3 regions of the Agarivorans gilvus genome follow, and region 1 is predicted to be linked to each of the others. Evidence: predicted binding sites of a transcription regulator. Region 1 holds the regulator's gene; each other region holds the start of a gene.
What was found. Region 1 encodes sigma-54, which starts transcription at its own class of promoters, with help from an activator protein. Its sites were predicted from a motif close to GTTGGCACGNNNNTNGNNT; they were not measured.
Positions count from the first base shown of each region.

Region 2: the regulator sigma-54 is predicted to act here: its motif matches at 1,761-1,779, upstream of nifB (nitrogenase cofactor biosynthesis protein NifB).
Region 3: the regulator sigma-54 is predicted to act here: its motif matches at 1,567-1,585, upstream of glnA (glutamate--ammonia ligase).

Region 1 covers NZ_CP013021.1:1,926,692-1,929,874, reverse strand. Annotated here, with positions in the region: gene ptsN (PTS IIA-like nitrogen regulatory protein PtsN) at 1-404, opposite strand, end outside; gene hpf (ribosome hibernation promoting factor) at 413-700, opposite strand; gene AR383_RS09025 (RNA polymerase factor sigma-54) at 725-2,227, opposite strand; gene lptB (LPS export ABC transporter ATP-binding protein) at 2,283-3,008, opposite strand; gene lptA (lipopolysaccharide transport periplasmic protein LptA) at 3,011-3,183, opposite strand, start outside.
Region 2 covers NZ_CP013021.1:419,706-422,888, reverse strand. Annotated here, with positions in the region: gene AR383_RS02000 (nitrogen fixation protein NifQ) at 1-152, opposite strand, end outside; gene AR383_RS01995 (4Fe-4S dicluster domain-containing protein) at 161-427, opposite strand; gene nifB (nitrogenase cofactor biosynthesis protein NifB) at 427-1,725, opposite strand; gene nifA (nif-specific transcriptional activator NifA) at 1,875-3,183, opposite strand, start outside.
Region 3 covers NZ_CP013021.1:2,381,405-2,384,587, forward strand. Annotated here, with positions in the region: gene typA (translational GTPase TypA) at 1-1,328, opposite strand, end outside; gene glnA (glutamate--ammonia ligase) at 1,673-3,079, shown strand.

The sequences.
Region 1 (3,183 bases):
GCGCAGCGAAGTTGTTTACATATTTGTTTATCGTTAAGTTTTTCAGCAACTTGAGACAGGGTGTTGAGGTGTTGCTGACACTGGTCTTCGGGAACCAATAAGGCGAAGATTAAATCGACGGGTTGATTATCGATGGAGTCAAAGCTGATTGCAGGATCGCAGCGTAAGAAAACCGCAGTGGCTTGGTGTTCACTAGCAATTCGCCCATGGGGAATCGCAATACCTTGGCCAATACCGGTGCTGCCCATTTTTTCTCTGTTTAACAAGCTCTCAAAAATACTCTGAGCAGTCATGTCTAATTGACTGGCTGCCAGTTCGCTAATGATTTCAAGGGCGCGTTTTTTTGAGGAACATTGAACTGCACGTTGCGTGCAGTTCAAATTTAGTACTTTATTTAGTTGCATTAGGGTGACTAGTGTTTAGTGAGTTTTTCTTTGTGTTTGATAACCTGGCGATCAAGTTTGTCGATCAGGCTATCAATGGCGGCGTACATGTCGGTGTGTTCTGAAGTGGCAAACACTTCTCCACCATTTAAATGCAGGGTGGCTTCAGCAATCTGATTCAGTTTCTCCACATTTAAGATGACATGAACATTGTTTATTTGTTCGAATCGTCGGGTTAGTTTGGCAAATTTAGTGTGGACATACTCTTTTAAAGACTCAGTTATTTCTACGTGGTGTCCGGTAAGATTAATTTGCATAGATTTCGTCCCCTGTTATTGGCCTTAGATAAGGCTTTTTCGTTGGTTAGAAGGTGGAATTGCTAACGACTCTCGGTATTTAGCAATGGTACGTCTTGCCACCTTGATCCCCTGATCTGCCAAAATATCAGCAATTTTGCTGTCGCTAAGCGGTTTGTTGCTGTTTTCGGCAGCTACCAGTTTTTTAATTAGTGCCCTAATTGCGGTAGAAGAGCATTCGCCGCCGCCATCAGTGGTGACGTGGCTAGAAAAGAAGTATTTCAATTCAAAAATACCACGAGGCGTATGCATAAATTTCTGAGTGGTAACCCGAGAAATCGTAGATTCATGCATTTCTACAGCTTCTGCGACATCGTTCAATACCATTGGTTTCATTGCTTCTTCGCCGTACTCAAAAAAGGCTTGTTGGTGATGAACAATGCAGTTGGATACTTTTAATAAGGTTTCGTTACGGCTCTCAATGCTTTTGATAAACCATTTGGCTTCTTGCAAATGGCTGCGAATAAATTGAGTATCGTTGGCGTTGGTTGAGGTTTTACTGAGCGAGGCGTAGTGAGAATTGACGCGTAATTTAGGCATCGCATCAGGATTTAGTTCAACTACCCATCGCCCTTGGCGCTTAATCACTGATACATCCGGAATCACATATTGTGCTTGGTTGGGTTCAACCGCATTACCTGGGCGTGGTTCTAGAGTATGAATCAAACGCATTACTTCGCGTAATTGATCTTCTTTCAATTTGGTTTTACGCGACAATAAACGAAAGTCGCGATTAGCCAAGACATCAATATGATTGGTTACGATGTCTTTGGCTTCTTTTAGCCAAGGGGTATCTTCGGCAAAGCGGCCTAATTGAATCATTAAGCACTCTTGAAGAGAGCGAGCGCCAATGCCTACAGGGTCGAAGTGTTGAACACGTTTTAATACCGCTTCAATTTCATCAAGCTCGACGTCTAAATCGTTAGTTTCACTGGCACGTAAGCCTTCCAACAATTGTTCACAATCTTGGGTTAGGTAGCCGGATTCATCAATCGCATCAATAATGGCTAGCGCAATCGCTTGGTCAACCTCACTAAATGGGGTGAGTTGCATCTGCCATATTAAGTGGTCTTGCAAGGATTCTACGGTTTCACCTTGAAACAGCATATCGCTGTCTTCACTCACACCGCTACTGCCTGAGCTGGATGGCCCTGAACTGGCACTGTAAATATCGTCCCATGTGGAATCAACGGGTAAGTCATCAGAAACAGTGTCTTGGTTAATCGCATCGCCTGCTTCTAACTGGCTATTATCCACTTCGTTGTTTACACTGTTATCATTAGTTTTGTCATTAAGGGATTGAGCTTCATTAGCATCGTTGTCACTGGCGTGTGACTCATCCGCTTCGAGCAGGGGGTTGCTTTCCAGCGCCTCCTGAATTTCTTGCTGCAAATCCAGTGTTGAAAGCTGGAGTAAGCGAATCGCCTGTTGTAACTGAGGGGTCATGGTCAATTGCTGACCAAGACGCAACTGCAAAGATGCTTTCATTAACTGCCGCTGTTCCTTCTTCTTATTGTATTGTGTTTTTTTACTTGCACTTTAACTATAGCTTGAATTGTTCACCGAGATAAACTCGTTTCACGTGTTCATTTTCAAGTATTTCTTCAGGTTTCCCCGAGGCTATCAATTCGCCTTGGCTAACGATATAGGCATGTTCACAAACATCGAGAGTTTCTCTCACATTGTGATCGGTGATCAATACTCCAAGACCACGATCACGCAGGTGTTCAATAATCTTTTTTATATCGATAACAGAAATAGGATCCACGCCAGCAAAGGGTTCGTCAAGCAAAATAAACTTTGGAGCGGCGGCTAGAGCACGAGCAATTTCAACCCGGCGGCGTTCCCCACCAGACAGGCTCATGCCAAGATTTTTTCGAATGTGACCAATATGGAATTCCTCTAACAGGTCGTCCAAGGCCACTTGCTGTTGTTGTTTATCGAGATCTTTACGAGTTTCTAAGACCGCGAGTATATTTTTTTCCACAGACAAACGTCTAAATATGGAGGCTTCTTGAGGCAGGTAGCCAATCCCTTTTCGGGCACGGCTGTGCATGGCGGTGCTGGATAAGTCATCATCATCGATTAAAATCCGGCCATGATCTCGGGGAACCAAGCCCACGACCATGTAAAAGGTAGTGGTCTTACCTGCACCATTGGGGCCGAGCAAACCAACAATTTTACCGGTTTCAACGTTGAGACTTACGTCTTTTACTACCTTGCGACCCTTGTAGCTTTTGGCTAGGTTTTCAGCAATCAATGTACTCATCGTTACTGTTGTTCCTGTGGCGCAATTTCGTTGAGTTGTTGCGGTAAGAAAATGGTGGTGACGCGACTGTTTTCATCACCCTGTGCCACCATTTCTTGTTTATCGATGCTGTATTTGATCATGCTGCCTTTAACTAAGCTCTCTTCTTGTTTGAGTTGAGCGTTGTTGCTCAGTG
Region 2 (3,183 bases), 1.5 Mb from region 1:
GGTAAGGCGGCATTCCCAGCCAGTTGAGCCAAAATAATACCTTTAAACCACGCTCGGTTTCGCAGAGACATGGGGTGAGTCACCTTGCTTAAGGCTTGCTCCCAAGCGGGCCCAATATAACTATCTTCGGCTTCTAGTAACTGATGTTCCATAGTTCCTCCTAGCTCGAAAAGGCAATCACATTAGGGTCTTGCGGTAAGCCGGTTAATGAACCTGGCGGGTTCAGTGCTTCACCTTGGGCGTCGACTATGGCTGTTTCTACCGGGCAAATCTGCGCACATTGTGGCCCCTTACCGAGGCTTTTACACTCGTTACAGCGGTGTTCAATGATGCTAAACTTAGCACCAGCACTCGATACCGCTCCCTGAGGGCACACCTCTTTACAGGCGTAACAAGAAATACAGGCTTTAGTAATTGATAAGGCCATTATCCACACTCCCCTACACTACAAGGTGATGCTTTGCTGCGTTGTGCTTGCAACTGCTGTTGAATCGCACTTAAGGCTTGCTCAATGTCACGCAGAGCGTATTGAGTGACCACTTCAACCCCTAGCTCGGCTAACTCTTGTTTAGGGGCTAAACCAATACGGCTACATAAGATTTGGTCGAAGTGATTAAGCGCAGACAAATCTTTTTGTTGGCTCTCTGGCTCGCATTCGTCGCTACCCGAGCAGTATTGCTGCCAGCTAAAGTCAGCTTGTTTCTCAATGCTATCGGCACTCACTAAGTAAGTGCTAAATTCACTGGCATGGCCAAAGTGCTGATCAATAAGCAGCTTGCTCTTAGTGGCAATCGCGATATGCAGCGGCTTGCTAGTATTGGCCGTCGGGTTTTCTAAAGCCGCTATATCAATATCTTGGCCCAGTTTACCCACAGCGTCTGCACGACATTGTTGGCAATGGGTCATTTGGCTCATACTTTGCCCAGCCAGCGCTCGAGCGTTATCTAGTTCTTCTTTAGTGGGGCCGCGTTGTCCCATCAAGCCAAAATAGGTGCCATGAGCGGGGTCAGAAATCAGCGGCATTACGTTGTGAATAAAGGCTCCGTAACGCCCTAGCTCTTCGGCAAGAGCTTCGATATGGTGATCATTAATTCCTGGAATCAATACCGTATTTACCTTCACCAACATACCCGCTTTAATCGCCGCCTCTAAACCGATTAACTGGCGATCGATCAGCGTTTGCGCTGCTTTTCTTCCGCGTAGTCGTTGCTGATTAAAATACACCCAAGGGTAAATCTTCTGACCAATGTCAGCATCGATACAATTGATGGTGATGGTGAGGTGTTTTACTCCAGCCGCAATTAAATCGTCTAATTGGTCGGGTAAAGCCAAGCCGTTGGTAGAAATACATAAATGTACCTCGCTATCCACTTTAGCAATGGCTTTTAGGCTAGCCAAGGTAGCTTTTGGATTAGCTAAAGGATCACCTGGCCCTGCAATACCCACTACTTGGGTTTCCGGTACGTGCTGTTTCACTTTTTGGAAACGTCTAGCAGCCATGGCTGGCGACAACAACTTAGAGACCACTCCGGGGCGAGTTTCGTTGCTGCAATCAAATTTGCGGTTGCAATAGTTACACTGAATATTACATGCCGGCGCTACCGGTAAATGCATTCGGGCATAACGATGCCCTTCTTTAGAAAAGCAAGGATGCTTCTCAACCAAGGCTGCTTGCTCTTGAGTTTTTGTATCCTTGGGCTGCTCGCCGAGTGCTTGAATAGTCATATAAAGCTTCCCTGTTAACCTTTTACATGACTGAGTTGCAATCTACGTACCAGTGGCCATATTTATATAAAACAATAAGTTACGGTGGTTTACTTTGTAGCGGAAGGAAATTGGCTGTCGGGTTTGTCGCAAATCCGACAGCCAAAGGTTTACATTTGACGTACGTTGATGTTCATGGTTTGAATACGATAAGCAATTTGCCGTGGTGTCATATTTAGCAGCCGAGCAGCCTTGGCTTGCACCCAACCCGCTTGCTCTAAGGCCGCTATCACCCGTTCTCGCTCATCCATATCAGAATGTTCAACCATCGGTTTTTCCACTGGCGCCCTGGGCGCAAATTTAGGCCCATCTAGCCCATCTAAGACAATCAAATCTTGATCAATAATGCCGCTTTCGCTCATTACCGATGCTCGCTCCAGCATGTTTTCAAGCTGACGCACGTTACCGGGCCAGTCGTAGGCCATCATCATACGAATAGCGCTGTCGGTTAAAGACAACTCGCGGCGTTGCTGCTTAGACAGTTTCTCTAATAGAAACTCTGCTAAATCGGGTAAGTCCTCAATACGCTCACGCAACGGCGGCGGGAACATCGGCATTACATTCAGTCGGTAATACAAATCTTCGCGAAAGCGCTCTTGTTTCACTTCCTCTTCAAGGTTGCGGTTGGTGGCGGCCAAAATCCGCACATCCACGTGCAGGGTTTGAGTGCTACCTACCCGCTCAAACTCTCCTTCTTGCAGTACCCTAAGTAACTTAGCTTGGAAGGCTGCTGAAATTTCGCCAATTTCATCTAGAAATAAGGTGCCGCCGTCGGCCATTTCAAAACGCCCTTTTCGCTGCTTCACCGCGCCAGTAAAGGCGCCCTTTTCATGACCAAACAGCTCCGACTCTAACAAGTTGTCGGGCAAGGCGGCGCAGTTAAGCTTAATAAACGGCCCAGTGGCGCGTGGTGAGTTATAGTGAATGGCGTTGGCAATCAGCTCTTTACCAGTACCCGATTCACCACGAATTAATACCGTACTATCCCACTTAGACACCAAGCGGATCTGTTCAAATACGCGGCGCATCACCCGTGAATGACCCACGATGTTGTCCATGGAGTAGTTGCTTCTTACCTTGCGGCGTAGCCGGTCTCGCTCGGCTTGTAGTTGATCGGTTTGTACCGCCACGTCTTTCGCCAGCAAGACACTTTTAGCAATCAAATTGGCGGTCATTTCTAGAAAGCGAGTAAATAGCGGCAGCTTACTGGGATCATCCAATAAAGGCTGGGCCGCCAATACCCCTAGTACCTCGGCATTTTTCTTAATCGGAACCGCAATAAAGGGTAAGTCCAAGGCGTAAAGGTCTAACTTATCGGCAAAGCGTAAATCATTAGACACCTTACTTAACACTATCGGCTGTTTCTGACTCAATACCGTACCCACAATGCCCTCGCCGGCACGATAACGCACATTATTA
Region 3 (3,183 bases), 450 kb from region 1:
ATCATGAAGTCCATACGCACGCGGCCTTTGCCGTCTGGTGCCATGTCGGTTAACTCACCCTTACGTAAGCCAATTTGCTCCATGATGCTACCTTGATGCTCTTCTTCCACATCGATGGTCACCACTTCATAAGGTTCTTCTAACTTGCCATCTACGGTGCGAAGAATTACTTCAGGGCGTGATACCGCTAGCTCAAAGCCTTCACGACGCATGTTTTCAATCAGAATACCTAGGTGTAGTTCACCACGACCCGATACACGGAATTTATCAGGATCATCAGTTTCTTCTACACGTAGCGCTACGTTATGTACTAGCTCCTGTTGTAAACGCTCCAAAATATTACGTGAAGTCACGTATTTGCCTTCTTTACCGGCAAAAGGAGAAGTGTTTACTTGGAAGGTCATGGTGACGGTAGGCTCATCAACTGACAAGGCAGGCAAGGCTTCTACATTGCTTTGGTCACAAATGGTGTCAGAAATTTTCAGCTCACCTAAACCAGTAATAGCAATAATATCACCGGCATTGGCTTCAGCGACTTCGTGACGCTCTAGACCTAAGTAACCCAATACTTGGCCCACTTTACCGTTACGAGTTTTACCGTCGGCACCCACTACGGTCACTTGTTGGTTAGTTTTCACCGAACCACGTGATACACGGCCCACACCAATTACACCTACGTAAGAGTTGTAATCAAGCTGAGAGATTTGCATTTGCAGGCCTTCACCGCTTTTGGCTTCTGGTGGTGCAACGTTATCCACGATGGCTTGAAATAGTGCTTCCATGTTGTCGGTTTGTACGCCCTCTTCAGAGCTAGCCCAACCATTCAGGGCTGAAGCGTAAACCACTTGGAAGTCTAACTGCTCGTCAGTTGCACCAAGGTTATCGAATAAATCAAATACCTGATCCATTACCCAGTCAGGGCGAGCACCGGGCTTATCGATTTTGTTAATCACCAAAATCGGTTTTAGACCTTGCGCAAACGCTTTTTGAGTTACGAAACGGGTCTGTGGCATTGGGCCTTCTTGGGCGTCTACCAACAACAATACCGAATCAACCATAGACAATACGCGTTCTACCTCACCACCGAAATCAGCGTGTCCAGGAGTATCAACGATATTGATGTGGTAATCATTCCACTCAATCGCCGTATTCTTGGCCAAAATGGTAATTCCACGTTCTTTTTCAAGATCGTTTGAGTCCATCACTCGCTCTTCCGCATCTCCACGTGTTTGCAGAGTGCCCGATTGCTGCAATAGTTTGTCTACCAAGGTAGTTTTACCATGGTCAACGTGAGCAATAATGGCGATGTTTCTTAACTTATCTAGCACGGCTTTCAGCCCTTCATAAAGTGAGGTAAAAAGAAAAAGTGCGCTATTGTACATATAAACGACAAATTCTCATAGTTTTAAGTTGATCACGGTTTTTAATTCAGCCGAATAGGGTATTATATTGCCAGCTAACAACTTAATGCACCAAAACGGACAGACACAGCACCATAGTAGTGCAACGAATTGCACTATATTGATGCCTCTCGCGTCAATCATTAATAATTTCAATGATTTACGTCTTGGCATAGTTTTAGCTTGATGCAAAACAACGACGATTATTCGTAAAAATAAATACTATTAAATCGATTGAACCATCAATTTTGATGACACCGGAGGTTAAAAACATGTCTGCAGAAGTTTTAGCTTTGCTTAAAGAGCAAGAAGTTAAATTTGTTGACCTACGCTTTACCGATACTAAAGGTAAAGAACAACACGTATCTATTCCATCGCACCAAGTTGACGAAGATTTCTTCACCGACGGTAAAATGTTTGATGGTTCTTCAATTGCTGGCTGGAAAGGCATCAACGAATCAGACATGGTACTAATGCCTGACGCTGCAACTGCCGTTCTTGACCCATTCACCGAAGAAACTACCTTAAACCTTCGTTGTGACGTATTAGAGCCTGCTACTATGCAAGGTTACGACCGTGACCCACGTTCAGTAGCCAAACGTGCTGAAGAATACATGCGCGCTTCTGGTATTGCAGATACTGCTTACTTCGGTCCAGAGCCAGAATTCTTCTTGTTTGACGACGTTAAGTACAAAACTGACATGTCAGGTTCTATGTACAAAATCGATGCTGACGAAGCTTGCTGGAACTCAGACAAAGCTTTCGAAGACGGCAACACTGGTCACCGTCCAGGCGTGAAAGGCGGTTACTTCCCAGTAGCTCCTGTTGATTCTTCTCAAGACATTCGTTCTGCAATGTGTCTAGTAATGGAAGAAATGGGCCTAACTGTTGAAGCTCACCACCACGAAGTAGCGACTGCTGGTCAAAACGAAATCGCAACTAAGTTCAATACCATCATTGGTAAAGCTGACGAAACTCAAATCCTTAAGTACGTGATCCACAACGTTGCTCACGCTTACGGTAAAACAGCTACTTTCATGCCTAAGCCTGTAGTTGGCGACAACGGTAGTGGTATGCACGTTCACCAGTCTATCTGGAAAGACGGCGAAAACTTATTTGCTGGCGACCTATACGGCGGCCTATCTGAAACTGCTCTATTCTACATTGGCGGTATCATCAAACACGCTAAAGCATTGAACGCGTTCACCAACGCTTCAACTAACTCTTACAAGCGTTTGGTACCTGGCTTCGAAGCTCCAGTTATGTTGGCTTACTCTGCACGTAACCGTTCTGCTTCTATCCGTATTCCAGTAGTTCCATCTCCAAAAGCTCGTCGTATCGAAGTTCGCTTCCCTGACCCAACAGCTAACCCATACCTAGCATTCTCAGCTATGTTGATGGCTGGCCTAGATGGGATTAAGAACAAGATCCACCCTGGCGATGCAATGGATAAAGACTTGTACGACCTACCAGCTGAAGAAGCAGCAGCGATTCCACAAGTGGCAACTTCTCTAGAAGATGCATTGAAAAACTTGGACGAAGACCGTGCCTTCTTAACTGCTGGCGGCGTATTCTCTGATGACTACATCGATTCTTACATCGAATTGAAAGCTGCAGACATCGAGCGTCTAAACATGACAACTCACCCAGTTGAGTTCGAAATGTACTACAGTGTATAACTAAGTAAAACGTTACTTAGCTTGAAAAACCCGCTTTAAAGCGGGTTTTTTTATTGCATTTTCATGCAATTACGCCCACCTTTAGCAACAATCAGGAGGAAGTG